DNA from 4 places in the Bacillus sp. F9_6S_D1_P_5 genome. Region 1 is predicted to be linked to each of the others. Evidence: riboswitches for the same ligand, from Rfam matches in the RefSeq annotation. Region 1 holds a riboswitch; each other region holds the start of a gene.
What was found. Region 1 has a riboswitch for S-adenosylmethionine ahead of ACUXEY_RS24190 (Na+/H+ antiporter NhaC family protein). Riboswitches for the same ligand answer to the same signal wherever they lie in the genome.
Positions count from the first base shown of each region.

Region 2: another riboswitch for S-adenosylmethionine. It lies ahead of ACUXEY_RS02015 (hypothetical protein); the one in region 1 lies ahead of ACUXEY_RS24190 (Na+/H+ antiporter NhaC family protein).
Region 3: another riboswitch for S-adenosylmethionine. It lies ahead of ACUXEY_RS23440 (MetQ/NlpA family ABC transporter substrate-binding protein); the one in region 1 lies ahead of ACUXEY_RS24190 (Na+/H+ antiporter NhaC family protein).
Region 4: another riboswitch for S-adenosylmethionine. It lies ahead of ACUXEY_RS20875 (methionine ABC transporter ATP-binding protein); the one in region 1 lies ahead of ACUXEY_RS24190 (Na+/H+ antiporter NhaC family protein).

Region 1 covers NZ_JBTREW010000026.1:16,331-24,035, forward strand. Annotated here, with positions in the region: gene gltP (glutamate/aspartate:proton symporter GltP) at 2-1,273, shown strand; gene ACUXEY_RS24185 (ribonuclease FAU-1 family protein) at 1,340-1,858, shown strand; SAM riboswitch class I at 1,979-2,084, shown strand; gene ACUXEY_RS24190 (Na+/H+ antiporter NhaC family protein) at 2,179-3,495, shown strand; gene ACUXEY_RS24195 (lmo0954 family membrane protein) at 3,725-4,081, shown strand; gene ACUXEY_RS24200 (PspA/IM30 family protein) at 4,127-4,789, shown strand; gene liaF (cell wall-active antibiotics response protein LiaF) at 4,896-5,636, shown strand; gene ACUXEY_RS24210 (sensor histidine kinase) at 5,636-6,691, shown strand; gene ACUXEY_RS24215 (response regulator) at 6,688-7,320, shown strand; gene ACUXEY_RS24220 (DUF3922 domain-containing protein) at 7,379-7,705, shown strand, end outside.
Region 2 covers NZ_JBTREW010000001.1:404,935-412,639, forward strand. Annotated here, with positions in the region: gene ACUXEY_RS01990 (energy-coupling factor transporter transmembrane component T) at 1-461, shown strand, start outside; gene ACUXEY_RS01995 (ABC transporter ATP-binding protein) at 434-2,095, shown strand; gene ACUXEY_RS02000 (ECF transporter S component) at 2,068-2,769, shown strand; gene ACUXEY_RS02005 (YwiC-like family protein) at 2,953-3,675, shown strand; gene ACUXEY_RS02010 (hypothetical protein) at 3,708-3,899, opposite strand; SAM riboswitch class I at 4,022-4,120, shown strand; gene ACUXEY_RS02015 (hypothetical protein) at 4,161-4,478, shown strand; gene ACUXEY_RS02020 (SWIM zinc finger family protein) at 4,732-5,121, shown strand; gene ACUXEY_RS02025 (NAD(P)H-dependent oxidoreductase) at 5,145-5,720, shown strand; gene ACUXEY_RS02030 (group-specific protein) at 5,717-6,070, shown strand; gene ACUXEY_RS02035 (short-chain fatty acid transporter) at 6,111-7,457, opposite strand.
Region 3 covers NZ_JBTREW010000024.1:48,865-56,569, reverse strand. Annotated here, with positions in the region: gene ACUXEY_RS23460 (DUF5068 domain-containing protein) at 1-614, opposite strand, end outside; gene ACUXEY_RS23455 (SDR family oxidoreductase) at 1,047-1,823, shown strand; gene ACUXEY_RS23450 (methionine ABC transporter permease) at 1,861-2,529, opposite strand; gene ACUXEY_RS23445 (methionine ABC transporter ATP-binding protein) at 2,504-3,544, opposite strand; gene ACUXEY_RS23440 (MetQ/NlpA family ABC transporter substrate-binding protein) at 3,557-4,369, opposite strand; SAM riboswitch class I at 4,455-4,569, opposite strand; gene ACUXEY_RS23435 (NAD(P)-dependent alcohol dehydrogenase) at 4,650-5,558, opposite strand; gene ACUXEY_RS23430 (DUF6612 family protein) at 5,704-6,468, shown strand; gene ACUXEY_RS23425 (FAD-binding protein) at 6,579-7,705, shown strand, end outside.
Region 4 covers NZ_JBTREW010000019.1:22,283-29,987, reverse strand. Annotated here, with positions in the region: gene sufD (Fe-S cluster assembly protein SufD) at 1-376, opposite strand, end outside; gene sufC (Fe-S cluster assembly ATPase SufC) at 392-1,177, opposite strand; gene metQ (methionine ABC transporter substrate-binding lipoprotein MetQ) at 1,416-2,222, opposite strand; gene metQ (methionine ABC transporter substrate-binding lipoprotein MetQ) at 2,295-3,107, opposite strand; gene ACUXEY_RS20880 (methionine ABC transporter permease) at 3,131-3,796, opposite strand; gene ACUXEY_RS20875 (methionine ABC transporter ATP-binding protein) at 3,789-4,814, opposite strand; SAM riboswitch class I at 5,115-5,222, opposite strand; gene ACUXEY_RS20870 (hypothetical protein) at 5,348-5,692, opposite strand; gene ACUXEY_RS20865 (thioredoxin family protein) at 5,847-6,155, opposite strand; gene ACUXEY_RS20860 (toprim domain-containing protein) at 6,159-6,503, opposite strand; gene gcvH (glycine cleavage system protein GcvH) at 6,848-7,231, opposite strand; gene ACUXEY_RS20850 (arsenate reductase family protein) at 7,273-7,638, opposite strand.

The DNA of each region.
Region 1 (7,705 bases):
TATGAAAAGAATAGGACTTGCATGGCAAATATTAATTGGTCTTGCGCTAGGTATTGCAGTTGGGGCGATTTTCTTTGGCAATCCGGCAGTGGTGAGTTATTTACAACCAATTGGTGATATTTTTATCCGATTAATTAAAATGATCGTTGTACCGATTGTTGTAGCAAGTATTGTTGTTGGAGTTGCTGGTGTTGGCGATGTTAAAAAATTAGGTCGACTAGGCGGAAAAACAATTATTTACTTTGAAATCATTACAACAATTGCAATTATTGTCGGTCTATTAATTGCGAATATTTTCCAACCAGGAAAAGGCGTAAATATGGAGCAGTTAACAAAGACAGATATTTCGAAATATACACATACGACAGAGCAAGTACAAAGTCATTCATTTGCAGATACATTTGTAAATATTGTTCCAACGAACATTATGAAGTCATTAGCTGACGGAGATATGCTTGCTATTATCTTCTTCTCTGTATTATTTGGTTTAGGTGTAGCAGCAATTGGTGAAAGAGGAAGACCGGTTCTTCAATTTTTCCAAGGTGTAGCTGATGCAATGTTTTACGTAACAAATCAAGTTATGAAATTTGCACCATTTGGTGTGTTTGCGCTAATTGGAGTTACAGTTTCTACATTTGGTCTCGCTTCATTAATTCCATTAGGGAAATTATTAATTGTAGTATACGGAGCAATGATTTTCTTCGTTGTAGTCGTATTAGGGATTACAGCGAAAATATTTGGAATTAACATTTTCCAATTCTTTAAGATTCTAAAAGACGAGCTGATCTTAGCATATTCTACAGCTAGTTCAGAAACAGTTTTACCGAAAATCATGGAGAAAATGGAGAAGTTTGGTTGTCCGAAAGCAATTACATCTTTCGTTATTCCGACAGGTTATTCATTTAACTTAGATGGATCAACTTTATATCAAGCAATTGCGGCTATTTTCTTAGCACAAATGTACGGTATTGATTTATCTATTACACAACAAATTACATTATTACTTGTATTGATGGTAACATCAAAAGGTATCGCAGGCGTACCGGGCGTATCATTCGTTGTATTATTAGCGACACTTGGTACAGTAGGTATTCCACCTGAAGGTTTAGCATTCATCGCTGGTATTGACCGTATTTTAGATATGGCTCGTACAGCAGTTAACGTTGTAGGTAACTCTTTAGCAGCTGTAGTTATGTCTAAGTGGGAAGGTCAGTATGACGCTGAAAAAGGACAAGCCTACTTGAAAGAAATTTCTAATAAGCAAGCAGCTTAATTATAATTTGAACAAGCTCTCACATAATATGTGGGGGCTTTTCTATATAGAAGGGGAGCAGACGTAATGAAACGTAAATATGGTGACGGTTCTTCGTGGAAGCGACTACTAGAGAAGAATTATACGGTTAAGCAAATAGAAGAGGGAATGCTAGGAATACTGGAAATAAAAAAGGTGAGAGAACCGAGTTGTAAAGAATATGACGGTAAAGAGCTATGTATTGCTGGCAATCAGTATACGTGGATTCAATATTTCATAGACGGGAAAAACTTTGCGATTACCGCTATGTTAGATGATCAAAAAGAATTAGTGCAATATTATATCGATGTGGCGAAAGAATATGAAATAGACGAGCGTGGTTTACCGTATTTTGATGATTTATATTTAGATGTAGTGTTATTACCGAATGGTAAGATGTATGTGCTAGATGAAGATGAGCTAGAGGATGCTTATAAAAGTGGCGATGTTACAAAAGAAGAGTATGAGTTAGCTTGGTACACTACGAAATGGATAATAGATGCAATAAAAAATAGTGAATTTTATTGGATTTCAATATTGGAAGAAGAAATCAAAAAGTTAAAATGATTGTTGTATTCAAATTTTTGCATAATTACCAAAAAAATCTATACAAAAAATAATTGACTTTTGTTTTGTAAGCGAGTAAAGTTAGGGAAGAAATTATTATTAAAAAATAAATATGAAACCTTCTTATAAAGAGAGGCGGAGGGACTGGCCCTACGATGCCTCGGCAGCGGACTCGATTTCAGAGTGCTGTGCCAAATCCAGCAAGCATGTGCTTGAAAGATGAGAAGAGCGTTTCTTATAGATGTATAAGACCTCTTCTCATTGGAAGAGGTCTTTTGTTATTCATTAGAAAAAGGTTGAAACTAGGGAGAGATGGTACTTTGAAAGAAACGAGAGGAAATGGTTTGGCTTTATTACCACTTGGGATATTTTTGGCGCTATTTATTGGTTCTGGAATTATTACAGGTGATTTCTATAAATTGCCGATACTTGTAGCAATTTCAATTGCTGTAGGGGTTGCTTTAGCAATGAACCGTAAAGAAAGCTTTAATGTAAAAGTAGAACGATTTGCTAAAGGTGCAGGGAACCCAGATATTATGATTATGGTTCTAATTTTTGTCCTGGCAGGAGCATTTTCTGAAACAGCAAAAGGGATGGGCGGCGTTGATTCTACAGTTAACTTAGCGTTATCCATTTTACCGCAAGGATTTATCGTAGCTGGAATTTTTGTTATAGGGGCATTTATTTCATTGGCGATGGGAACTTCAATGGGAACAATTGCTGCATTAGCACCAATTGCTGTAGGTATTAGTGGGCAAACTGATATCTCCATTGCACTTACGATGGCTACTGTTGTTGGCGGGGCGATGTTTGGTGATAATTTATCATTTATTTCAGATACAACAATCGCAGCTGTACGTTCACAAGGAACAGAAATGAAAGATAAGTTTAAAACGAACTTTTTAATTGTACTACCAGCAGCGATTATTACAATTGTACTATTAGTAATCATTACTTTAGGAAGCGACACGCAAATTAAAGCACATAGCTTTGACTGGATAAAGATTTTACCGTATGCAGGAGTACTGATTACAGCATTACTTGGCTGGAATGTACTTATTGTATTAACTGGTGGAACTGTACTATCCGGCGTTATCGGTCTTTTAGATGGAAGTTATACGTTAGAGAGTTTCTTTAAAAGTGTAACGACTGGAATGGGCGGTATGATGGAGTTAGTATTACTTGCTATTTTAATTGGCGGTATGGTCGAACTAATTCAATATAATGGTGGCATTCAATATTTAATGAATATTTTAACACGTAACATTCGTTCAAAAAAAGGAGCAGAGTTTGGTATCGCTGGTTTAGTAGGTATGACGAATATGTGTACAGCGAATAATACGATTTCTATTATCTTTACAGGTCCGCTTGCGAAAAATATTGCAGATCAATATGAAATTGATCCCCGTAAATCAGCGAGTGTATTAGATCTTTTCTCATGCTGTGTGCAAGGATTAATACCATACGGCGCGCAAATGTTAACAGCAGCAGGATTTGCGGCGTTATCTCCAATTGAACTGTTACCATATGCGTTTTATCCGATCTTAGTTGGAGTATGTGGAATCATTTCTATATTAATTGGTTTCCCGAGGTTTTCTAAAGTAGCGGGAAAGAAAGAGTATCATAAAACAGCATAATGAAAAATGAAGTTTATGAAATGAAACGAAAGCCGTACAGAGAATGTCCTCTGTACGGCTTTTTATATGCGCTAAAAGAGTGAATGATACGATGCTACCGCATGTTTTTACAAAAGGCTGAATGCAACTCAGTCTTAAGTCTGAGTCGAAAACGGTTCTTAAGCTCGTTATGGAAAAAAGAAAAAATAGTTAAGATAAGAGTATCAAATCGAAGGGAGGCAAGCACAAGATGAAACAATTTCTAGCGTTTATCGCGGCTGGTATTTTAGCTTTAATTGCTCTTGGCAGTCTTGCTGGTATTATAGGATTCGCAATTGGAGCAGGAGTTGTGTACTGGAGCTATAAATCATTTGTGCGAGCACAATCATTTTTTGGAAAGTTAGCTTGGGGTATTGTTGGTTTAATCGGCTTGTCCATCGCCCTTTCTCATTCCCCAGCATTAATCGGTATTGCAGCATTAGTAGTTCTATACTACGGATACCGTGAGTGGAAAAAAGAAAAAGATGTAGTTGTTGATTCTGCTCCAGAAAGTTCTAAACCATATAGCAACTTTGAAGATGAGTGGAACAAGTTAATGAAAAACTAATATAAAATAAATCAAATTTATAAAGTAGAAGAGAGGAAGATTATAATGAAACAATCTTTATTCGGACGTGTACGCGATGCAATTTTAGCAGATTTTCATAATGTGTTAGATGAGAAAGAAAGAAAAAATCCAATCGCTATGTTAAACCAATATTTACGCGATAGTGAGCGTGAAATAACAAAAATTGAGAAATTAATTCAGCGTCATAAAACATTAAAATCTAATTTCGCTCGTGAGCTTGAGCAAGCACGTTATTTCGTGAATAAAAGATCAAAACAGGCTATTATCGCTCAAGAAGCAGGCGAATTACAGTTACACGAACGTGCATTAGAGGAAGTAGCTTATTATGAAGGGCAAGTCACTCGATTAGAAGAAATGTATGCAGGTGTTGTAGAGCAAATTGATGAGTTAGAGCGTCGTCTTTCTGAAATGAAAAATAAATTAAAAGAAATGCACGCAAAGCGTATGGAATTAATGGCACGTGAAAATATGGCACATGCGAATCGCCGTATGAATACTGCGATGCATAAAATGGATGAAAATAATCCGTTCTTACGATTTGAAGAAATTGAGGATCATATTCGTGACTTAGAAACTCGTATGAATGAGGAGCATGAACGTGACACATTTGATATGAAGATTGCAAAGCTTGAGCGTGAAATGAAGGAAAAGAATGATGTATCGTTAACGAAAGAGTTAACAAAATAATAGTAGTATATTATAAAACAGGCTTATGATATAGTGATAGGAGAAAAGGTGTTGGAAAGCAATGCCTTTTCTTCTATGTATATGTGACAAGAAGGGGGGAGCTGAAATGAAGAAACATTTTTCAAAAACACAATTAATGGGGATGCTCCTCATCATATTTGGATTCGGTCTTTTTCTTGATATGATACTTGGACATTTTGAACCAGGTGGTCTCATTTTTGCATTTATTATGCTTATGTTTGGAAGGCATTATCGTAAAAAGAATCGTTATGTACGGGGAAATGTATTTTTATTTGTTGGTGGTATCGTATTTTTATTCTTCTTATTCTCATCAGCAGCATTTGTTCTTGTCGTATTCGCTTGTTTAGCTTTAATTGGTTATCAATTGATTCAACAAGGACATAAGCAAAAGGCAATGAAGGTTGAAATTAAAGAAAAAGGGATTATAGACGAAGAGAAGCAAATATATCGTACAGAACCATATTTGAAAAATATGTTTGTAGGTAATGTACGAATGATGGATCATATTTATGAACTTGAGGATATTAATCTTCAATATGGTGCTTGTGATGTGGAAATAGATTTAACAACTGCTATGATTCCAGAAGGAGAAACGGTAATTGTTATTCGGGGTGTCGTTGGTAATATTCGTTTATATGTGCCATATGATATTGAACTGTCTTTAAATCATTCTGTTATTGTCGGACGTGTGCTCTTGCCAGGACATGAAGAGACAGGGTTTAACCGTAATGTTACATTTAGAACAGAGCAGTATAAAGAGGCTCCTCGGCGTATTAAAATTATTTCTTCGCTTGTCGTAGGCGATACGGAAGTGAGGAAAGTATAATGAAGAAACAAAAAAATATTTCATGGATGTATATTCGTTATTCTATGTTGTCCTCTGTTAGTATCGCACTCATTTGTACAATTGTATATGTATGGAAGAGCGAGCAACAAGTGTATGATTTATTATGGAAAGAATCCATCGCTTCTGTTCCAATTGGCTTGTTTATTATGACTACAAGTTTACTTATCGGGGGAATTGTAGGATATGCAATTGGTTACTATATAGAGCAGCGTATACAAGGGTTAAATACGTTTTTATTTGAAGTAGAGCGAGGGAATTTTCCAACCGATGTTTCGTTTACTGCAGATGATGAATTTCATGAAGTGGAACGAAAAGTAATCGTTCTTGCTCGTCGATTAGAGGAGCAAGCTGGACTCTTTCAAAAAGTAACGAATGAACGAGCTCATTGGAATGAAGAGATGAGACAAGAAGCGATTTCCCAGGAAAGGCATCGATTGGCGAGGGAGCTGCATGATTCTGTAAGTCAGCAGCTTTTTGCAATGTCGATGATGATGTCGGCTATTAATGAACAAGTAGCTGTATTTCCAGAAACGACGAAAAAGCAGTTGCAGCTCGTTGAAAATATGGTTGTAAATGCACAATCAGAAATGAGAGCATTGCTTCTTCATTTACGCCCAGTGCAGTTAGAAGGTAAGAAACTAACAGAGGGTATAGAAGAGCTTTTAACAGAGCTGTCTAGAAAGCAACATATGAAAATTGAATGGTTAATTGAGCCAATAGAATTGAAAAAAGGTGTAGAAGATCATTTATTCCGCATTGTACAAGAGGCGCTGTCTAATACTTTACGACATGCGAAAGCAAAGAAAACGGAAGTGCGTCTTCGAAAAATTGATCAATATGCAATATTGAAAATTATTGATGATGGCGTGGGATTTGAAGTTGGAGTTAATAAAGCTGGTTCATATGGTTTAAGATCCATGCAAGAGCGTGTGCATGAAATTGGTGGGACATTAAAAGTGCTTAGTTTTCCGGCTAAAGGTACGCAAATAGAAGTGAAAGTACCGATTATGATTGAGAGAGGGGGAGAATCATGATAAAAGTATTATTAGTGGATGATCATGAAATGGTTCGAATGGGTGTATCAGCATATTTATCAACACAGCCAGATATTGAAGTAGTTGGAGAAGCTGAAAATGGAAGAAAAGGTTCAGAGTTAGCTTTGCAATTAAGACCGGATATTATTTTGATGGACCTTGTCATGGACGAGATGGATGGGGTTGAAGCAACACGAGCTATTATTCAGGAATGGCCAGAAGCAAAAATTGTAGTTGTAACGAGTTTTTTAGATGACGAGAAATTGTACCCTGTAATTGAGGCCGGAGCGACAAGTTATTTATTAAAAACATCAAGAGCGAGTGATATAGCAGACGCTGTACGAGCTACTTATGATGGAGAAACGGTATTAGAGCCAAAAGTTACTGGTAAAATGATGTCTCGTATGCGTCAGAAGAAAGAACAACCTTTGCATGAGGAGTTAACAGAAAGAGAGTCTGAAATTTTGTTATTAATTGCAGAAGGAAAAAGTAATCAAGAGATTGCAGATGAATTGTTTATTGCCCTAAAAACAGTAAAGACACATGTGAGTAATATATTAAATAAGCTAAATGTAAGTGACCGGACACAGGCGGTTATTTATGCGTTTAGACATCAATTGACGAAATGATAAAGTAAAACTTTAATCAGTGGGAGGGGTTATCCCGCTGATTATTAGTTTGCACCAAATCTTTTTATTGACGTTAATAAATGTAAGCGTTATCATTAAGTTGTTGACAGTACATACAAAGGGGAGAATGTATATGTTAGTTCAAACTATATTTGGCATGGATAAGTCTAAAAAATTAGGGGATTATGTGAACGCATTACAAGCACTTTGTGAACAATATAATGTGGAAACAAATAAAATTGCAATTGTTGAGGCGACAGAAGAGTACTATTTATTTTTAGTGAAACAAGAGGATTGCTATGATGTTGTCAAAGTAGAAACAGTGGATACAAATATCGACTATTATACGAAAGCTTATAAAATAAGTAGCTTTAATCATACTGCT
Region 2 (7,705 bases), on a different contig from region 1:
TGATTACGGTGAGGTTTGTTCCTTTGTTTATGAGGCGATTACAGAAAATAACACTTGTCCAAAAGACAAAAGGTGTACAAGTAGATGCAGGCTCAATTGTTGAAAGAGTGAAAAATGGTATGCAATTGCTGCAAGTATTATTAATTTGTTCATTAGAAGATGCACTGCAAACAGCAGATTCTATGCAAGCTCGTGGATTTGGTGTAACGAAGCGTACGACATATATTCGGTATAGAATGGAAAAACGCGATTGGTACACGCTCAGTTATTTAAGTATTTTATTTATAGTTGCTATTATATGTAGTACGTATGGCGGAGGAAAGTTAATCATTTATCCGAAAGTCGAATCTATTCTATTTCAGCAATACGATGGAATGATGTTTGGCGTATTTACGATGTTTATTAGTCTACCAATTATAATGGAAGGAAGGGAATGGCTATGGTGGCGCATGCAGAAATAAACAATTTATCATTTGTATATGCTGATGAAAACGAAAAAGCGTTACAGCATATTTCTCTTTCTATTCAAAAAGGAGAGTTTATTACAATTGCTGGCGGATCAGGATCCGGGAAGACGACTTTATTAAAACATTTTAAAAAGGAATTACTTCCAATCGGTACACGCTCAGGAGAAATTTTTTATGATGACGTTGTATTAGAGGAAGTACCTGATTTATTATCTGCACAAGAAATTGGCATGGTATTTCAAAATCCAGAAAATCAGCTCGTAATGGATACAGTTATTCAAGAATTAGCATTTTCTTTAGAAAATATCGGGTTACCATCACATATTATTCAAAAACGAATCGCAGAGCTTATTAGCTTCTTAGGATTTCAAGATTTATTGCATCAATCTGTTCATACGTTATCTGGTGGACAAAAACAACTTGTCAATTTAGCTGCGGTATTAGTTATGCAGCCGAAATTATTATTATTAGATGAACCAACGGCGCAGTTAGATCCCATTGCGGCGAAAGAGTTTTTAGGATTGTTAAAACGTATTAACGAAGAACTTGGAATTACGATCGTTTTAAGTGAACATCGCTTAGATGAAGTGATACCACTTGCGACGCGCGTTATTTGTATGAACAATGGCCGAATCGTGTATGATGGTAGTCCTAAAACGGTTATAGCGAACATGTGGGAAGTTGAAAAGTTCCGTCCGTTTATTCCGCAAATTCCAAGATTGTTTTTAGAATGGAACGCGGAAGATATTCCGTTTACAGTGCGAGAAGCACAAATGAAACTGAATAACTTTTCAGAGATATCATATGTGAGTGAGCCAATGGTACAAAGTGAAAAGCAAGAAGTCATTTTAAGTGGAGAGCATATTTCATTCCAATATGAAAAAAGTAGTCCACTTATTTTACGAGATTTAACCGTATCGATTGAAAAAGGAAAATGGGTAGCACTCGTTGGAAAAAATGGTACAGGTAAATCTACACTGTTAACGCTTTTAGCTGGATTGCAAAAAGCGAGAAGAGGGAAAGTAAAGTGGAATGGGAAAGTGATACATAAAATTGATTCGAAAGAACGATTTAAAAGTATTGGGTATGTATCGCAGCATCCATATTATCATTTTACATTTGATACAGTGTGGGATGAGGTGTATGAACGTGCACGTGAATTATACGGAGAACAAGGAAAAGAAATAGCAGAAGATACGCTAAAACAGTTTTGGTTGTACTCGCTTAAAGAACGCCATCCGCACGATTGTAGCGGAGGAGAGCAACAATTACTTGCGTTATGTACGACATTATTATCAAAGCCAACGTTATTATTGCTGGATGAACCGACAAAGGGGCTAGATCCATGGAAGAAAGAAAGAGTAGGAGAACTATTTAGGAAGTTGCAAAAAGAAGGTACAACAATTGTAATGGCAACGCATGATATTGAATTTGCAGCAAAATACGTTGATCAATGTATGATGTTATTTGACGGAGCAGTCATTATGAATGATGCACCGAAAGAATTTTTTAGTGGTAACTTCTTTTATACAACATCTATCAATCGATTCATTCGAAAAGAATTGCCATATGCATTAACGTGGGAGGATGTGTACGAAGCGTGTCCAAACGATATGTTGCATTCATAATATGTATTTTTGCAGTAATAATAGGCACATTACTCTTTACGACACTTATCATGGACGGCTATTACATGTTAAGTAGTTTGTTTTTATTAGTTGTTATTATGTTACCGTTCTATATCCGCTTTGAAAGACAAGCGTTTGTTTCACGTGAAATTGTTCTCGTTGCTGTGTTAGCAGCAATTGCAGCAGTTAGCCGCGTACCATTTTCTCTTTTACCAAGTGTACAGCCGACTTCTTTTGTCATTATCGTTTCTGCAATCGTGTTTGGGAGTGAAACTGGTTTTATGATCGGGGCAACCGCTGCTATCGTGTCTAACATTTTTTTAGGACAAGGTCCGTGGACGCCGTGGCAAATGTTTTCTTGGGGGATGATTGGTTTTATAGCTGGATTATTACGTAATACATTTTTAATGAAAAAGTTATGGGGAAGACTTCTATACGGATTGTTTGTTGGATTTTTATTTGGCTGGATTATGAACTTGTGGGGGCTTCTCGGGTTTATACGTGAGGCAACGTGGGAAGCTGTCGTTTCGTATTATATCGCAAGTTTTTATTTCGATTTGAGCCATGCGATTTCGAATGTTATTTTCTTACTACTATTTAGTACGTCTTGGATTACGATTCTTACAAGATTTAAAAAGAAATATGGCATATTAGATAAGCATAACATGGCATAGAAAAGCATACTCATATAAGGTAGGGTCGCGACTTACATATTCGTTTGCCTCTTTCATGCTTCTTACATATTGTAAGGAGCATTTTTTATTGTCAAAAAATAGTCCAATATATATCCGTTACTATATAAAATTATTTGTATAATAATAGGTGAGAACTATTTTCAAAGAGGAGGTGTATAGTTAATGAAGTTAGTTATTCCGAAGCAACACGGTGCATGGGCCATGCTCGTTATACCGTTTCTATTAAGTGTCATACTTGGGAAACCTACTATGTATCATATTCCATTGTTTTTAGCGTGGTTCTTTATCTATTTAGCTACGTATCCATTTCTTACGTACATAAAGCAAAGACGAAAAAAAGAGTTTTTACATGCAGCAATTGTATATTTTATCATCGCTTTCGTATTTGGGATGATCTCTCTATTATATGAATGGCGCATTCTTTTATTCGTAGCAGTCATGATTCTATTCTTTATAGTAAATATGTATTACGCTCGTCAAAAGAATGAAAGAGCATTACTAAATGACATTAGTGCGATTATTGTTTTCTGTATTGGTGGTTTAGTTAGTTATTATTTTTCAATGAAACTTATAGATAAAACAGCACTATTTATTGCGCTTATATCATTTTTATATTTTTTAGGAAGTACGTTTTATGTGAAAACGATGATTCGTGAGAAAAATAACCCGAAGTATCGTCTTATATCATGGGGTTACCATATTCTATTAACAATCATCGTATTTGCTATCAATCCGTGGTGCTCTCTTATCTTCATACCGAGTGTCATTCGAGCAATTATGTTGTACGGCAAAAAGATTTCTATTATAAAAGTAGGGATTTTAGAAATTGCTAATTCTGTATATTTTTTAATCATAACGGTAATAATTATGAAGTATGCCATTTGAAAAAACTTCCCACCTTATGATGGGAAGTTTTTTCAATCTTGTTCTAAAATGTGAACGGTGTAATCGCAGCGTTGAATAGCTTGTTCGATCGCATAAAGGGATTGTTCAATACGTGCGCGATTAAAATCTTTTTCAACAGTCTGTAGTGCTGCTTCTAAACAATGTTTTGCTTCTTGTAATGATTGAAAAGAATCTTGTACATATCCGCGAGCATTTTCGTGCATTTCATATTCCTCCTTGCATACTCATATATGTATAGTATGAACAGTAAAGAAGAAAATATTATTTGTTATATTTGTTTGACAATTGAAATGAAATTACGTATAGTAAGAATTAAGTGAATATTTTCTTATCCAGAGAGGTGGAGGGACTGGCCCGATGAAACCCAGCAACCGCGATGCAGGTGCTAATTCCAGCAGAACATATTTGTTCTGGGAGATAAGACGAAGATATATACGTAACTTCTTCTTATCGGAGAGGTTTTTTTGTTGCAAAAAAACCGATTACGAAAATTTATATTAAGAAGAAAGGGGTTGCGAAGTACTGTGACACTCGAAAAATACGTAAAACTGCGTAGTACAGTTTATGAATATATGATAGAGCAAGATAAGCCAATATCATTGTTAGATATTCAAGAACATATCGTTTCGCATCATGAAGGAAAATTCACGAAAAAGATGTTACATCAATTTTATTTATCAAGACTATTAGATGAACTGAAACTGGATGGGAAAATTACATTAGCTGATGAATATCTCTATACTGAAAAAGGGGTATTTTATAAGGCGAGAAAAGGGAGCTGAGCTCTCTTTTTTTTGAAGTATGTAGAGTAAAAGACTGCTTAAGCAGCCTGATACAGGGAATGGTGTTGAGTGTGTAGTGTCAAAGATTGAATGTGCCTGAAAGAGGCACTTCATATCGGCTGCAAATGAAAAGAGACACCTTCGCCGAATAGGTGTCAGTCGTTTTGTCATATAGACTTGCTATTTGACAGTTATTAGAATAACATGCAGTGGCTCTAGAAGTCAAAAGGGAATTAAAGGAAGAGGTGTTGTTATGTACGCTTACTTATTACATGATATAACGAAATGGATTCCTAAGTACATTATGGATAAAGGATATGAATATTATGAAGAAGGACATGTAGATGATGTTGAAATACAAGACAAGAAAATATTTGCTTTCGTTACTGGAAATGCAGGAAACTATGAAGTGATTATTGATCTTGAAGATTTTACAGAAAGTAGCTGCGAATGTCCATATGAAAATTATTGTAAACATATGGCGGCAGTTGTTTATGATATTCAAAGTGCTGGTGAGAGTACGGTGAAAGAGAAATTGAAAGATTTAGAAAAGGAAGAGTTATTGACCGTATTAAACCGTTTATTACAAAGCTCAAAAAACGTGCAAATTGTAGAGAGAATGTTAAAGAAGGGGAAACTTTAACTTATAGAGGGAGTTGTTTTGTAGTGAATGTACTAATTGTATACGCTCATCCTAGTCCTTCCAGTTTTAATGCGGCGATTTTAAAGCATGTGCAAAAAGGATTGCAAGAAACAAACCATTCGGTTACGGTACTTGATTTATATAAAGAAAAATTTGATCCGGTTCTTGTATTTAATGAAGAGAAGAAAAGACGTGATTTAGTAAATGAAGAAGAAACAGCTCGTTACAGAACATTAGTGGAAGAAGCAGATACTCTTCTTTTCATTTATCCAATATGGTGGTGGGGCATGCCAGCTATTTTAAAAGGGTTTATTGATCGCATTTTCGTTGCTGGATTTGCTTATAAATATGAAGGAGCCCTGCCGAAAGGTTTATTGAAAGGTAAGAAGGCATGGGTAATTAATACGTTAGATTCACCGTTATGGTACGTCGCATTATTATATCGATCAGCCGATTGGATTATGATGAAGAGAGGTGTTTTACGTTTTTGCGGCATTCGCGATATAAAGCGGTCAGTTTTTCAATCTGTAAAAACGAGTAAACGAGAGAAGCGGGAAAAGTGGTTATTACAAATAGAAGAAAAGGCTCGTACATTATGAATGAAATCGATCGTATTATAAAGTGTTGTCAGTATGATAACGAACTTTTTCGGACGTATATTACATGTTTACTTCAATTGAAAAAATGTAGTGAAACGTTTCAACAAATGCAGATTCAATTAAGAAATGATTATTTAATAAGAGGGATTTGTGAAAGAGAAGTTGATGAGGTGGTAAGGGGAAGTAAAGAATATGATACATATTTTCTTCCTAAAGTGTTACAGTGGAATTTCCTTAAGAACAATCCACATTTAATTGAAAAAGTATGTGTAGATTTTTTTGCATTTAAGGCATTAAATCTTACGGATATAGAGTGGAAGAACATTATAAATTGCATGGGAAATAAATAATTTATTATGTAAAAAAGCTAGTATAAAACTAGCTTTTCGTTTAGATAAATAAGAAACATAGACTAATGATAAAACCTGCATATAGTAAGTTAACAACGCAAAATCCCATAATATCACGAGCACCTAAACCAGCTATTGCTAATGCCGGTAATGCCCAGAAAGGTTGAATTAAATTCGTCCAAGCATCGCCCCACGCAATTGCCATTGCTGTTTTTGCAGCAGGTACACCAAGTTCAGCGCCAGCTGGAATCATAATGGGTGCTTGCACAGCCCATTGACCGCCACCAGATGGAACGAAAATATTAACGATGCCAGCACTTAAAAAAGTAAAGAGCGGAAAAGTCGTTTCGTTTGAAATGCTAATAAAGAAATTAGAAATAGCTCCTCCAAGTGAAAGTCCTTCACTATTTGCCCCAATCATCATCCCCATAATTCCTGCGTAAAACGGAAATTGAAGTAAAATACCAGAAGCACTTTTCGTAGAATCTGAAAAAGCGCGAATGTATTGAATCGGCGTACGGTGGAAGATAAGACCTGCAATTAATAACATAAAAATCACGATATCGAGAGTAAGGTTAAAGCCTTTCGTATAAAAGTAATTGAAAATATAAATGAGACCTAACAATCCAACACAAAGTGTAATAATGATGCTATTTTCCATTTTTTCAGCGAACGTATTGTTCCCTACTTCTTGAGCGGCAGCTTCTTCATGGAATACGCTAGGATCTACCGTTATCGTATGTTTTTCATCTGGATGCATCGCTTTATTAATGAGAGGCATTGTAACGAGAAAAATAATAACTGGTACAAGTGCGTATGGTGAGAATAACGTTTCTGTTATTGGGATCGCTTCTTTAATACTGCCAGCTGTCGTTTTAATTAACGTTTCGCCGCCTGTTGCTAGCGTAAGAGGAATAGAAGCAGAAAGCCCCGCATGCCAAATAAGAAATCCAGAGTAAGAAGAGGCAATGGCTAGTCTATAATCTAATCCTTCCAGCTGCCTTGCCACTTCTTTTGCATATAAAACAGATACAACAATACCAAATCCCCAGTTTATGTATGCCCCTAGTAAACTTACGATTGAAATGGCAATAATACCTTGTCCATTCGTTTTTGGTAGTTTTGCCGCTTTCGTTAATCCTTTTTTAATAAGAGGCGCGTTTGCTAAAGCAGATCCTGTCACGAGTACAAGTGCCATTTGCATAGAAAAGGCGAGCAGTCCCCAAATTCCATCACCCCAATGAGTGATCATTTCCACCGGCGTTTGATGCGTTGCAAACATGCCGAAGAAGATTACAAAAACAGTTAATAAACATGATAAAATAAACGGCTCTGGCAAGAAACGTTGCACTAAGGCGACGCAACCATTTGTAAAAGAACGAAACAAAATAGATCAACCTCCTTATGTATATTTATTACAATTATTCGAGGTTGTTTCGTTCATAACCTTTTAGAATTTGAAAATTCTGATATTTTTATAGAGATTGAAATATTGTCAATAAGAATAGTACCACCATCACCCTGACAGAAAAAGTTGCTTTTCCTCAATATGAAATATTGCATATAAAAATGAATTGATGCAAATGTAAAAGCTTATTATAATGAAAGCATAAATATACAACACATCTTAATACA
Region 3 (7,705 bases), on a different contig from region 1:
GAAATAGTTTCTCCTGCTTTTACTAAGTAATCATTCGTTGGAGCTAGCTTAGTTGGGAGCTGGTCTTCTTTTGGAATTAAGTCTTTATAGTTACTATATGTTTTCTGCGCACCAGTAAATGACATGTCCAATGCTGGCATATAATAAATATCTTTAGCTGAACTATTTTTTACGCTGTAGTTCACAAGAATAACTCCGCCCTCTGTTTGACGATTAAACGGAATATCGAAGTTTGTATGGAATCCATTTAATTCAACTACTGTATAACTGTTCATTGATACTGAAACATCCTCAGCTTTATAAACTTGTGGTTCCTTATTTTCAAAAAGGACTTTTGTTTTACCACCTGTTTCTTTTTCCATATAGGAAATCAGCTTAGAGTAATCGCTTGAGCTAGTAGCTGTATTTTCAGGCTTTTTCTCTTCAATTTTTTTATCTTCGGATTTTTTTTCTTCCGGTTTATTTTCTTTCTTTGTATCCGTTTTTTCTGCTTTGCTTTCTTTTGTTGTATTTTCTTTTTGTTCTTTATTTGTCGTATCGCTTTGACCACAGCCGGTTATTACAAACGCTGCTACGATTACTGTAGAAAATAAAGAAAGTAATTTTTTTGACATGTTTCTTCCCCCTATTTGTGTAAAACTAGACTCTCACATTAGCCCCACATTTTATTATAAAAAATAGAGCCAGTATTTACCAGTGTTTTTCGAATTATTTTAATTATTTAGTTATTGTAATATATTAAAATTAGTAGAAGGTCGGCATGGAATATTGACTTTTATTTTTTTATCATTTGAAATATTTCATCATATTGGTATGATAGAAATAGAGATATATGGAAAGGGGACAAGGACTTAATATGTGGATGAGCTTGTAATGATTAGAAACTAGATAGATAAATTTTTCTCTCATAAGTGAGGGTTTATTTAGTTATCTGTAAATCATTCAAGGACTGCATATTTGGCTTGTACATCCCTTTTGTAAGGATAATGTATAGGGAAATTCATATCTCTTATATAAAGTATGCGTCCTTTAAATTGGAGGAGTATATGATGAATCACTTGAAAAATAAAATAGCAGTTGTGACAGGGGTAAGTCGTCTAGATGGTATAGGTGCAGCGATTTGTAAAGAATTAGCTGAAGCAGGATACGATATATTTTTTACGTATTGGACAGCGTACGATAAAGAGATGCCTTGGGGCGTTGAGCAAAGTGAACAAATACAATTAAAAGAAGAGTTACTAAAAAACGGTGTTAAAGTATCAAGTATGGAGTTAGATTTAACTCAGAATGATGCGCCGAAAGAGCTTATAAATAAAGTTACTGAACAACTGGGCTACCCTCATATATTAATTAATAATGCAGCATATTCTACGAATAATGACTTCTCTAATTTGACTGCTGAAGAATTAGATAAGCACTACATGGTAAATATTCGCGCGACTACATTGTTAAGTAGTCAATTTGCCCGAGGGTTTGATAAGAAATCTGGTGGTAGAATTGTGAACATGACGTCGGGACAATTTCAAGGACCTATGGCAGGAGAACTAGCGTATGCAACAACGAAGGGAGCAATTGACGCCCTTACGAGTACGTTGTCAGCTGAGGTAGCTCACCTAGGAATAACAGTGAATGCAATTAATCCAGGCCCAACTAGTACAGGGTGGATGACTGAGGAGATAAAGCAAGGATTAAAGCCGATGTTTCCTTTTGGTAGAATTGGTGAGCCGAAGGATGCAGCAAGACTCATTAAGTTTTTAGTAAGTGAAGAAGCAGAATGGATTACGGGACAAGTTATTCATTCTGAAGGTGGGTTTAAAAGATAAAAAGAAGGTATCTCACTAGGGTGAGATACCTTCTTTTTTAATCCTTTTTCAATCTTCGTGCAACACCGTTACCTAAAGACTGTAACCCTTGAACGAGGATAATTAAAATAAAGACGGTTGCATACATTACTTCCGGTTCGTATCGTAAATGCCCAAATCGATATGCTAAATCACCAAGACCGCCAGCACCTACAAGTCCAGCCATTGCTGTTGCGCCAATTAAGCCGATTGTTGCGATTGTTAACCCAAGTACAAGGGAGGGACGAGCTTCTTTCACCATAACGTGCCAAATGATTTTTATAGTAGAAATGCCCATCGCTTGATAAGCTTCAATAACACCACGATCCACTTCTAATAAAGCCGTTTCCATTAACCTTGCAATATAAGGGGCCGTGAATACGACAAGTGGTACGATGACACCTTGCACACCAATCGATGTTCCCATTAGAAACTTTGTAAAAGGTAAAATAAAGAATAGTAGAATGATAAACGGAAGAGAGCGAATGATATTAATAATTGTATCCAGAATTGGATAAATGATTTTATTTTCGTGCTGCCCACCAGGTCTCATTAAAACAAGTGTGACGCCAAGTGGTAGTGCAATAAGGATAGAGATGAATAGTGAAATAGATGTCATTTGAAATGTTTGAATGGTTGCTTCCCATATGACTTTACCCCATTCATCCAAAAAGGACTTGTTTCCCATAATCTGTTCTACCTCCTTCTACGATGATCCCTTGCTCTTGTAAAAATGATAAAGCACGGTCTACTTCAGTTTTTTCACCTTGCATATGAATGATCAGTTTCCCATATGCTTCATGTTTTAACTGTGTAATATTACCGGATAAAATATTCGGATACACTTGAAAACGTTTTGTAGCGATAGCTAACGCTGGTTCGCCAGGAGAAGTTCCTATAAATGAAAGTGTTACGATTTCTCCGGTTCTTTGTAGCTCTTTCTGTACGTCTTCAGGAATCTTCGCTGCAAATGCACTATTTACGAATTTTTTCGTTGTTGCATGTTGTGGGTTTGTGAATATATCCTTCACAGTCCCGCTTTCAACTACTGCTCCATGTTCCATGACAGCAACTCGGTCACATATACGCTGGATGACATTCATTTCATGTGTAATTAATAAAATTGTGATCCCAATTTCTTCATTAATCTTTAATAATAGATCAAGAATAGATTCCGTTGTTTCTGGGTCTAAAGCGCTCGTTGCTTCGTCGCTTAATAACACTTCTGGTTCATGGGATAGTGCACGTGCAATGGCAACACGTTGTTTCTGACCACCAGAAAGTTCACTCGGATAGGCATCTTTTCGGTTGAAAAGGTCGACAATGCGTAAATATTTTTCTACTCTTTTTTCGATCTCCGTTTTTGGAATGCCAGCAAGGCGTAACGGTAATGCAATATTTTCATAAACGGTAACAGTTTTAAGTAAATTGAATCCTTGAAAAATCATCCCGATTTTTTGTCGCGCTTTTGCAAGTTCCTTTGCTGATAAAGTTGTTAAGTCTTGATCGTTGACAATGATATTTCCTGTCGTTGGTTTTTCTAATAAATTTACACATCGAATTAATGTACTTTTACCAGCGCCGCTATATCCAATGATTCCAAATACTTCGCCCCTTTTTACTTGGAGGGAAGTAGGTTTAAGAGCTTCCACATTCCCCTTTTTTGTTGTAAATACTTTGGATACATTTTTTAATTCAATCATTATCGTCAGCTCCTACCAAGACGGTAAAACAGAACCATCAAATTTTTTCTCGATAAATTCTTTTACTTCTTTAGATTGATAAGCTTTCTTTAATTTATTTACAACGGCATCATCTTTATTTTCAGTACGAACAACGACCCAGTTCACATATGGTGAATCTTTTCCTTCACGGAAGATAGAATCTTTCGCAGGGCTTAATTTTGCACCTAATGCAAAGTTTGTATTAATTGCAGCTGCTTTCACTTCACTTAGTTGTGTCGGTAATTGAGATGCCTCTAATTCAACAATCTTTAAATTTTTCGGATTTTCAATTACATCTTTCGCAGTCGCTTTTTCTGTAGCCTTTGGATCCACTTTTAAAACACCTGCTTTTTCAAATAGCTTTAAAGCTCGAAGTTCATTCGTTGGATCATTTGGCACAGCAATCGCATCGCCCTCTTTTAAGTCTTTTACATCTTTTAAGCTTTTAGAATATACGCCCATAGGGAATGTTACTGTTGAAAATACTTCAGTTAATTTCATATTGCGTTCAGCTTTAAATACGTCTAAATATGATTTCGTTTGATAGCTATTTACATCGAGGCTTTTTTCATCTAAAGATACGTTTGGTGCTACATAATCATTAAATACTTTTACATCAATTTCGAGTCCGTCTTTCGCTGCCACTTCTTTCACCTTTTCAAAAATTTGTTCATGCGGTCCACCCGTTACGCCGACAGTAATCTTTTTCTCATCTAACGTTTTTACCTCTTTATCGGAATTAGCACCACATGCACCTAACAATAATACCGCTCCACTTACAATGCTCAATAATACTTTTTTCATCTATAGTTCCCCCTTCATATACGTTCCAAAATAAAAAGCACCTCTCAAAAATAAGAGAGGTGCCGAATAGACAAAATAGGATCCTCTCTTATCTTCCAAAACGAAAACTCGTTTTGCAGGAATTAGCACCTTAGCTTATACGTCATAAGCTCGGTTGCCGGGCATCATCGGGCCAGTCCCTCCGCCACTCTTGATAAGAGTATGTGTATGTAGTTTTTTAATATGGTACTAATAGTAAATCTTACAAAAAGAATTGTCAATGTTATTTTCTGAATATATTTTATTTTAAGGTAATCGAAACGTTACCTTTTTTATGTCCCTTTTCCACATACATATGCGCTTCAGAAATTTCTTCTAATCGGTAAGTTCTATCAATAACAGGTTTTAAATGTTCTGTTTCAGTTAGTTCTTTTAGTAGAATCATATCCTCTTTACTTACCTTTGCCATCATTCCATTAACAGATACATATTTTCCATTGGGTGTTAATGTATTTGTACAAAGGGATTTTTTATACTTCCCAACTGCATCAAATATAATATCGTAGCGCTCGCGCCTCTTAGTAAAATCTTCTTTCGTATAATCAATTACTTTATCAGCTCCTAAAGATTGAACGAGTTCAAAATTTGAATTACTACAAACAGCCGTAACGGTCGCACCGAAATATTTAGCAAGTTGTACAGCAGCTGTTCCTACCGATCCTGAGGCACCATATATGAGCACTTGTTGCCCTTTTTTTATAAGGCCCTTTCTCAGGAAATGCAATGCTGAAGTTCCACCAAAAGGAATAACTGCCGCTTCTTCATACGTCACATTGGTAGGTTTTAATGTTATTAATCCACTTTCATGTACGCATGTGTACTCGGCGTAACCGCCGAGGTTTAGTTCTGTTAATGCAAAAATAGGATCACCTTTTTTAAATTGAGTTACATCTGTTCCAATTTCCTCAATTTCTCCAGCTAATTCTACACCAAGTATAGGGTTTCTCGGTTTTCTGAAACCTAATATGATCCGCATAGGAATCCAAAATAAGAGGGGACTATTAAAACCGCGTATTCTACAATCTCCAGTCGATACACTTGTTGCGTGAATTTTAACTAATACTTCGTTCTTTTTAGGCGTAGGTTTCTCTATATTTTGAAGCTGAAGAACGTTAGGTGGTCCATACTTTGTGCAAATAATTGCTTTCATAATGACCTCCTGAAATGAGTTGTTGTTATTTATATCATATTTAAAATCTTCATTAAACATGTCGCTATATAGAGAATATAGATTAAAAATTATATAGATTTCATAGGAAAAGAGGTGATATTATTTTTGGAAAGGGGGCGACATTATGAAAAAAATTATTTTTGTTTCAAGTTTAGTACTTGCAATCAGTCTAGGGGCAGGGTGTAGTAATGAGAAAACAGCAAAGATGGATGAACCGAAAAAAGAATCAGTTCAAAAAGAAAAGGAATTAGCAGCGAAGGATGTTTTCAAGAAAACGAACGAAGCTTTTAAAAATGAAGAGCATGTAACGATGACATATGGTGTAGGGGTAAAAGCTGAGGGAACAGAGATGGATATATTAAAGGCTAAGATGCAATTAGAGCCAAAGACAAAGAATTCTCGTTCTGAAATGAATATTTCCGGTACAGATGTTGTAGTGTATACTGTGGATGGTAAAGTTGCTGGTGAGGTGAAAAATCCTAATACAGGAGAAGTTATAACCGTACCAGAGGAGCAATTAAACGCTGGTGGAATGAAAGCGACTCAAGATATTATAGATAAATTAGAAGTACCGGAAGTAGTTTTAGATAAAATGAAGATGGAGAAAAGCGGAGATAAATATAAACTGAAATTTACATTAAAAGGGAAAGAAACAGAAAGTATGTTAACTAGCATGGATGAAACGCAGAAGAAAATGTTACAAGCACAAAATGCGAAAATAGAAGAAGTGGATGCAGAATATATCATTACAAAAGATTTTAAATATGAATCAGCAAAGATAGACATGATTATGAGTAGTAATGGCAAGGATAAAGCACACATTATTACGAACGCAAAGTATACGTCGTACGAAAAGTTTGACCCAATACAATTGCCAGCAGCAAAGTAACAGTTTTGATGAGGGGACCTAAAATAAGGTGCCCTCTTTTTTGTATACTTTCTTCATAGGAAAATAGGTACAATATGAAGAGGAAAAGATGTAGAAGAGGAGAGTGTCATTTGAAAAAAAGAAAGATAGCGGTGGTTATGATGGCTTATACAGTGTTGCTTGCGACATCTGTAAATACATATAAAGAGCAATTAAATCATCCGATTATGAGCGATGTAGGAAAGTTACTCCCGACGAAAATAAAACGTGTTGAAAGTGCTGAAGATGAAATTTCATTAAAACAGGTTGTGCAAGATGCAAATGTTTCTGGGGAGAAAATTTCTATCGCAGGTATGCAACATAGCCAAGGCGGACAGACGTATTATCCGAACGGTACGATGCTTGATATGAAAGGATATAATGAAATATTAGAGTTTAATCCGGAGAAGAAGAGGATTAGGGTACAAAGCGGTGTCACATGGAATGACATTCAAAAGAAAATCAATCCGTATGGTCTTGCGGTTCAAGTAATGCAGTCGCAAAATATTTTTACTGTTGGTGGTTCATTAAGTGTAAATGTACATGGACGTGACATTCGTCATGAAGCATTAATTGATACAGTAGAGTCATTTAGATTGTTAACGGCAGATGGTACGGTGCGTAATGTAAGTAGAGAAGAGAATGCTGATTTGTTTCCGTATGTAATTGGGGGATACGGATTGTTTGGCGTGATTTTAGATGTGACGCTAAAGTTAACAAACGATGAATTGTATGAAACGCATACGAAGGTACTAGATTATAAGGAATACTCTTCATATTTTAAGAATAAAGTGCGGAGGGATGAGGATATACGTATGCATTTAGCACGTATTTCTGTTGCCCCACATTCATTTTTAAAAGAAATGTATGTGACAGATTATGTATTAGCAAAAGATCAGCAGAAGTTGAGAGAGTACAGTAAATTAAAAGAAGAAAATATTATAGCTGCGCCAAAGTTTTTACTCGGTTTATCACGCTATAGTGATTGGGGAAAAGGTACATTTTGGGATATACAAAGAAGTTATTTTGAACGTACAAATGGTAAGTACGAAACGCGAAATAATGTAATGAGATCGGATAGTGCCTTTATGGAATATGATAACCCAAATTTAACCGAGGTTTTACAGGAGTATTTCGTACCGATAGACAGTTTTGCAGTATATATAGATGACTTGCGAAATGTTTTGAGTGAAGAGGAATTAAATCTTCTTAACATTAC
Region 4 (7,705 bases), on a different contig from region 1:
GTACTAGCTCAGCGTGCTCAGTTGCAGCTGTTACGATGTCTGTAAAAATAACACCTTTTTCTTTTGCTTCTTCTGCTAAAGAAACGAACGCTGTTGTACCAGTACGTTGTACTAATACGCTGTTGTTTTCATCGATTAAGTTTTTCACTGCTTCTGGAAGCTCTGTTAAAGAACTTACAGGCTCTTGCTTAGCAGCGTCGCCTTTTCCGATAAAGTCCCATTTTTCAATTTTCGTTTTATCAGGCGTTGGCATTGGAAGTTCAGTTGCTTGTGCAAGAGCTTGTAAGCGGAACTCAGTCAACCAAGCAGCTTCGTTTACTTCGCTTGCGCGTTGACGGATTGTTTCTTGATCGAAAGGTAATGTACCGATTGTCATGTTTATGCTCCTCTCTTACGCTTCTTGCTCTGTTGTTTCGTCTTCAATACCTAATTCTTTTTTAATCCAGTCATAACCTTCAGCTTCTAGACGTTGTGCAAGCTCAGGGCCACCAGATTTAACGATACGACCGTTCATCATAACGTGAACGAAGTCTGGAGTGATGTAGTTTAATAAACGTTGGTAATGCGTAATCATTAGGCAACCGAACTCTTCGCCGCGCATTTGGTTAATACCTTTAGATACAACTTTTAATGCATCGATATCAAGACCTGAGTCGATTTCGTCTAAGATTGCGATTTTTGGCTCAATCATCATTAATTGAAGAATTTCGTTACGTTTTTTCTCTCCACCAGAGAAACCTTCGTTTAAGTAACGTTGTGCCATTTCTGGATCCATTTCTAGGAATTCCATGTTTTTATCTAATGTACGGATAAATTTCATAAGAGAAATTTCATCGCCCTCTTCACGACGTGCATTAATTGCAGAACGTAAGAAGTCAGCGTTTGTTACTCCGCTAATTTCACTTGGATATTGCATTGCTAGGAATAGACCTGCTTGTGCGCGCTCATCTACTTCCATTTCTAATACATCTTCACCGTCGATGATGATGCTACCTTCTGTTACTTCATATTTTGGGTGACCCATAATTGCAGAAGATAAAGTTGATTTACCTGTTCCGTTAGGTCCCATAATTGCGTGGATTTCTCCACCTTTTACTTCAAGGTTTACACCTTTTAAAATTTCTTTGCCATCAATTGATACGTGTAAGTCTTTAACCGTTAATGTAGAACCAGCCATCTCAATACCTCCATTAATCCTATATATACATTTTAAAAATTCCTAAAACGTTCATATTCTCATTTTATTCTCATTCTAATCTTATATCAAATAAAATGATATCGCAAACGACGAAAAAAAGTAACAATTTTTTCACAAATGTATATAAGTATTTCCCTTGCATCCTTATATGATACACCTTTCTTCTTATTTATATAAAGAAAAAAGGACTGGTAATTTTCCAATCCTTTCCTTGTGTTTATTCACTTACCGGAAGTACAGCACCTTTATATTCTTTATTAATAAATTCTTGAATTTCTTTTGAATGCAATACTTCTACTAATTCTTTAATTTCTTTTTTCTTCTCGTCACCTTTACGAACTGCAATAATATTTGCGTATGGAGAGTCTGATCCTTCAATTGCAATTGCATCCTTTGTTGGATTTAAATTCGCATCAATTGCATAGTTTGAATTAATGAATAAAGCGTCACCTTCATTATTTTCATATAACTTCGGTGACAATCCAGGTTCAACATCTGTTTTAAACTTTAAGTTTTTCGGGTTTTCTACAACATCTTTTACTGTTGCCTTAACAACATCTACACCGTCTTTTAATTTAATAACGCCACCTTTTTGTAAAAGTGCTAGCATACGTCCACGCTCTGCTACGTTGTTACTCATAATAACTGTCCCGCCATCTGGCAAGTCTTTTAAGCTTTTGTATTTCTTAGAATAAATGCCCATTGGCTCTAAATGGATTTTTCCTGCGTTTACAATTTTATATCCTTTTTCTTGAATTTCTTTATCTAAGTAAGGAATGTGTTGGAAGTAGTTTGCATCAATTTCCTTATCCGCCAATGCTTTATTCGGCAGCACATAATCTTGGAACTTTTTAATTTCTAATTTAATACCCTTTTTCTCTAATATCGGCTGTGCCTTCTCTAAAATAACAGCGTGCGGCACGTTAGAAGCTCCCACAACAAGCTTATTCTCTTCTTTCCCACCACAAGCCGCTAATGTAAATACAGACAGCGCTGTAACAACTGACAATAGAATCTTTTTCATATGATGTCCCCTTCTCCCTTAAAGTTATGTAGTTAGAAAAAAGGGCCGGCATACACCAGCCCTTTTCAGCAATTATTCTTTTACAGGAACAACCGCTCCTTTATATTCTTTATTAATAAAGTCTTCGATTTCTTTAGAGTGCAATACTTCTACAAGCTCTTTAATCGCTTTTTTATCTTTATCACCTTTACGAACAGCTACTACGTTTGCGTATGGAGAATCATCGCCTTCAATTGCAATTGCATCTTTTTCTGGGTTTAATTTCGCATCAATTGCATAGTTAGAGTTAATTAAAACAGCATCGCCTTCTTTATTGTTATACACTTGTGGCAATAGACCTGGCTCGATATCTGTTTTGAATTTTAAGTTTTTTGGATTATCTGCAATATCTTTTGGAGTTGCACTAACTGGATCTACTCCGTCTTTAATTTTTAAAATTCCTTCTTTTTGTAAAATTGCTAAACCACGTCCATGGTCAGTAACGGAATTACTCATAATAATTGTCGCTCCGTCCGGAAGTTCTTTTAAAGTCTTATATTTTTGAGAGTATACACCAATTGGTTCTAAATGAATTTTCCCTGCTATTTCAAAGTCATATTTTTTATCTTTCATTTCTTTTTCTAAATACGGAATGTGCTGGAAGTAGTTTGCATCCAAATCCTTATCCGCTAACGATTTATTTGGCAACACGTAATCTTGGAACTTTTTCACTTCTAATTCAATTCCTTTTTTCTCAAGTAACGGTTTTGCCTTTTCTAAAATTTCAGCGTGCGGTACGTTAGAAGCACCAACAACAAGTTTCTTTTCATCTTTATCTTTCCCGCCACAAGCAGCTAACCCAAAAATTGAAGTTGAAATAAGTGCTGTAAGTAATAATTTTTTCATTTGAAGCATCCTCCCGTTTTTTATTATCGTTTATCTATTCGAGTCGTTAAACTATCACCAATCCACTGAATGAAAAATACAACTAGTAATACACAAATTGTCGCGACGATTGTTACATCGTTATTTCCTCGTTGGAATCCTTCTAAATAAGCAAGTGTTCCAAGGCCACCAGCACCAACAACTCCCGCCATCGCTGTATAGCCTACTAAAGCAATTGTCGTAACCGTAATACCAGATACTAACGCTGGTAATGATTCTGGAATTAACACTTTCAAAATAATTGTGCTTGTTTTTGCTCCCATCGCTTTTGAAGCTTCGATTACACCTTTATCAATTTCACGAAGTGCAATTTCAACCATTCTTGCGTAAAATGGTGCCGCTCCAATAATTAGAGCTGGCAACGCTGCACTTGCTCCAAGAATTGTTCCAAGCAAGATCTTTGTGAATGGGATTAATAAAATAATTAAAATGATGAACGGTATCGAACGGAAAATGTTTACGAACGCTCCAATCGCTGTATTAACCGTTTTGTTTTCCCATAAATTATCTTTCGCCGTCATGAAAAGTAACAATCCTAAAATTAGTCCTAAAACAAATGTGGCAAGAGCTGCGATTGCCGTCATATATAACGTTTCACCAGTTGCTTCTAACATTTGATTCCAATCAACATTTGTGAGTAACTTATCCATGTGCAATCACCTCCAGCTCTACTTGATCTTGATGTATTCCCTCTATTGCTTGCTGAATCGCTGTTTCCTCACCATTTAAATGAACAACTAAACTACCGTAAGAACCGTTATTCGTTTGTGCGATATTCCCTTGCAAAATGCTAACTTCTATATCACTGCGTTGCATCAACCTTTGAAGTACTGGTCTTTCTACAGCCTCACCGATAAACTGCAAACGAACTACTTTACCATCTGGATATTTTTCAATTAAACTTTCAATCGTTTCATTTGTATCTTCAGAATCCGTTAACTGCTGTACAAATCGTTTCGTAATGTCTTTCTGCGGATTACGGAATACATCAAGTACTGGACCCGTTTCTACAATCTTTCCTTTCTCCATTACCGCTACTCGATTACAAATCTTTCGAATCACATGCATCTCATGTGTAATAAGTACAATTGTTAAACCGAGACGCTTATTAATATCTAATAATAAATCTAAAATTTGATCTGTCGTTTCTGGATCAAGAGCTGATGTTGCTTCATCACATAAAAGCACTTGTGGATTGTTAGCTAATGCTCTTGCAATACCGACGCGTTGCTTTTGTCCTCCGCTCAGCTGAGATGGATACGCGTCTCCTCTTCCCTCTAATCCAACAAGATGAATTAACTTATCCACACGTTTTCTTCTCTTCGCCTTATCAACACCTGCAATCTCAAGTGGGAACTCGATATTTTCGCGTACAGTTCGTGACCAAAGTAAGTTGAAGTGTTGAAAAATCATTCCGATTTCTTGCCTTGCCTTACGAAGTTCACTTCCTGTAATTGCTGAAATCACGCGATTTGCAATTGTAATTTGGCCAGAAGTTGGTTTCTCTAATTGATTGAACAATCTGATTAAAGAACTTTTCCCAGCGCCACTATATCCGATAACACCAAAGATTTCACCTTTGTCTATTTTTAAATTGGCGTTATCTACAGCAGTGACATCACCGCTTTTTGCTTTATATATTTTCTTTACATTCTCTAATAGAATCATGGTGTATCACCCCTTTTTTGTTTAAAAAGCGTAAGCGGCTCGTTTAGAACAAGAGGACGCCCGAATCCCTGACGTAGAGGCGCTTTTTGCCTCATAGGAAGGGATGAAACGACCGACTGTTCTAGCCGCTTAAGCTAGATTTTTGGATCGACTCCGCAATTTTTTATGTTTAATGCGTGTAGTCCACCGTTATCACTACTTTTATTATTTGAATGTCCTCCACATTCAAACAATAAAAAAACCTTTCTGCTTTAGAGAAGCAGAAAGGTTTATGTGCGTATATAACAACATTATCCCTCTCTCTCATCTCTCAAAGCATTTGCTTTGCAGGAATTGGCACCATTTCAACATAAGTTGACGGTTGCCGGGCTTCACAGGGCACAGTCCCTCCACCTCTCTTGATAAGAGAAATCAGATTACATTTTCGTCTGATTTGTAATTTATGAAATTGTCTATATTTTATGAATTGAATTGTATCAACATACACACACCATGTCAACAGAAATTTTAGCAAAAAATGAAACTTCAGAATTTTAAGCACCTACTGACATCGGTTTACATATGTGAAACATCGATTCAACTAATAGCATCGTTCGATAAGTTCCCGAATATTGTACACGTCCATCGTTCATTAACATTTGCAACCTTACATTGCCGTTCACCAATTGTTTTACATCTTCTTCATCTACACAAACGATTTGCTCCGTTCCTCTTTCTTCATGTAGCAACTCTATATAATCTCTTGAAATTTGTAACGAACAACTCTCATCTCCAAAGCGGAAATTAACAGTTTTTTCTCCTTGTCTTAAAAGCGGCTCTAAATGATATTGACCATTAGCGTAATTTACAAATGATTGCAGCAAAGAATATAATTTCACCCTAAATCACATCCTTCATATCACTTTCTATTACACATACCATTCCCTCTCACTAAAGAGCAATCCTGTTATTTTCGCTCGACAAATACTGTAACCACCCTGCATCTCGACATATTTCCCGAGAAATATGTCGAGGCGGCAAAAACTTTGCCGCCTACTTTAATTCCGTATATAAATATTCAACCGAATGAAATGCATATATCTTCTTCATGAGTGTCCCATTTTCAAAAACAAGTAAACACGGTACACTTTCGATTCCATACTCTTTCGCTAAATGCGGAGCATAATTTAAATCTAACATTCCAATTTTCAAATCTTCAATTGTCATCTCAACGACAGTTAACATCTTTTTTGCTAATTGGCATGTTCCACACATTGGAGTATATACATATAACACTGTTTTTTCTTCGTTCTCTATTAGGGCTGTTGCTTCGGCTCCTGTCCAGTCAATCACTTCTATCATTCCTTACCGTAAATATTCTGTATAAACGTCAATGTCAGCTCCCCATAATACATTTGCTAAGTGTGAAGATGGCGCAGTTGCCACTTCTCGGTACGAGCGATCAATATAAATATGCTCTGCTTGCGGAAATTCTTTTCGAAATTGTTTCCTTAACTTTTCTCCAGCATCATCAGCATCCACTAGCACATACACTTCCTTATCAAAAAACTGATCAACGAGCTCATCCATTTTCGACAAACCAATTGTACCATTTGTACAAACAATTTCCACCGGTTCACGAATAATAGATTCAATCTTTCTTCTATCTGATGTACCTTCTACAATAATGACTTTTTCCACATAAATCATATGTCATCACCCGATCACCATATACTATACAACCTTTAACTTAGTATATAGTATATTCGTTATTTTCATGTTGTTTCCTGTTTATTTTTGCAAAAGAAAAGCGGAGGCGGCTCGTTCAGAACAGGAGGGCACCCGAACCCCTGAACTAGAGGCGCCTTTTGCCTCAAGTGAAGGAGTGAAATGACCGACTGTTCTAGCCGCTGGAGCTAGATCATAAAAACTTAAACAAAAAAGTTTTCCCAAAAAACGTTCTCCTACACGATAATTAGTATATGATTCCACGTTCATTATTTTTCACAAAATAAAAAAGGACAGCACAAAGGCTGTCCTTTAGTCGACTATAATTAGTCTTGGTTTGTCATTTCTGCATATTTTTCTGCAGTTAATAACTTCTCAACTTGGCTTGCATCAGAAAGTTCAACTTTAACCATCCATGCACCCTCGTATGGAGATTCGTTAACAAGTTCTGGTTGGTCACTTAATTCTTCGTTTACTGCTACAACTTTACCACTTACAGGTGCGTATAACTCAGAAACCGTTTTAACAGATTCTACGCTTCCGAATGGCTCGTCAGCTTCGATTGTTGCACCTACTTCAGGAAGTTCAACGAATACGATATCGCCTAGCTCACCTTGTGCAAAGTGAGTAATACCGATAACAACTTCATTACCTTCAGTTTTTACCCATTCGTGTTCTTCAGAGTAACGTAAATTATTTGGAATGCTCATGACTGTACCTCCAGTGAATGTATTAATTATGTAAAAATACCTTATTGGTACTTTTTCCACACACTTTCAAACTGCTCTTCGTTAAAACCAAGTGTTACATTCGTTCCATCTGTTACAATTGGACGTTTAATCAACATGCCATCAGATGCTAAAAGCTCGTACATTTCGTCTTCACTTGCATCCTTTAACTTATCTTTCAGACCAAGTTCACGGTAACGCATTCCACTTGTATTAAAGAATTTTTTTAATGGTAATTCACTTTTTTCATGTAAATTACGTAAATCTTCTTTTGATGGTGGATTTTCAACAATATGAATCATCTCATATGCTACATCGTTTGCCTCAAACCATTTCTTTGCTTTTTGACATGTGCCACACTTTGGATATGAATAAAATGTTACTGTCATAAATTCACCTACTTTTTTACTAACCTTTACCTTTATCATATAGAAAACGTTTTATTATTTCAAACGA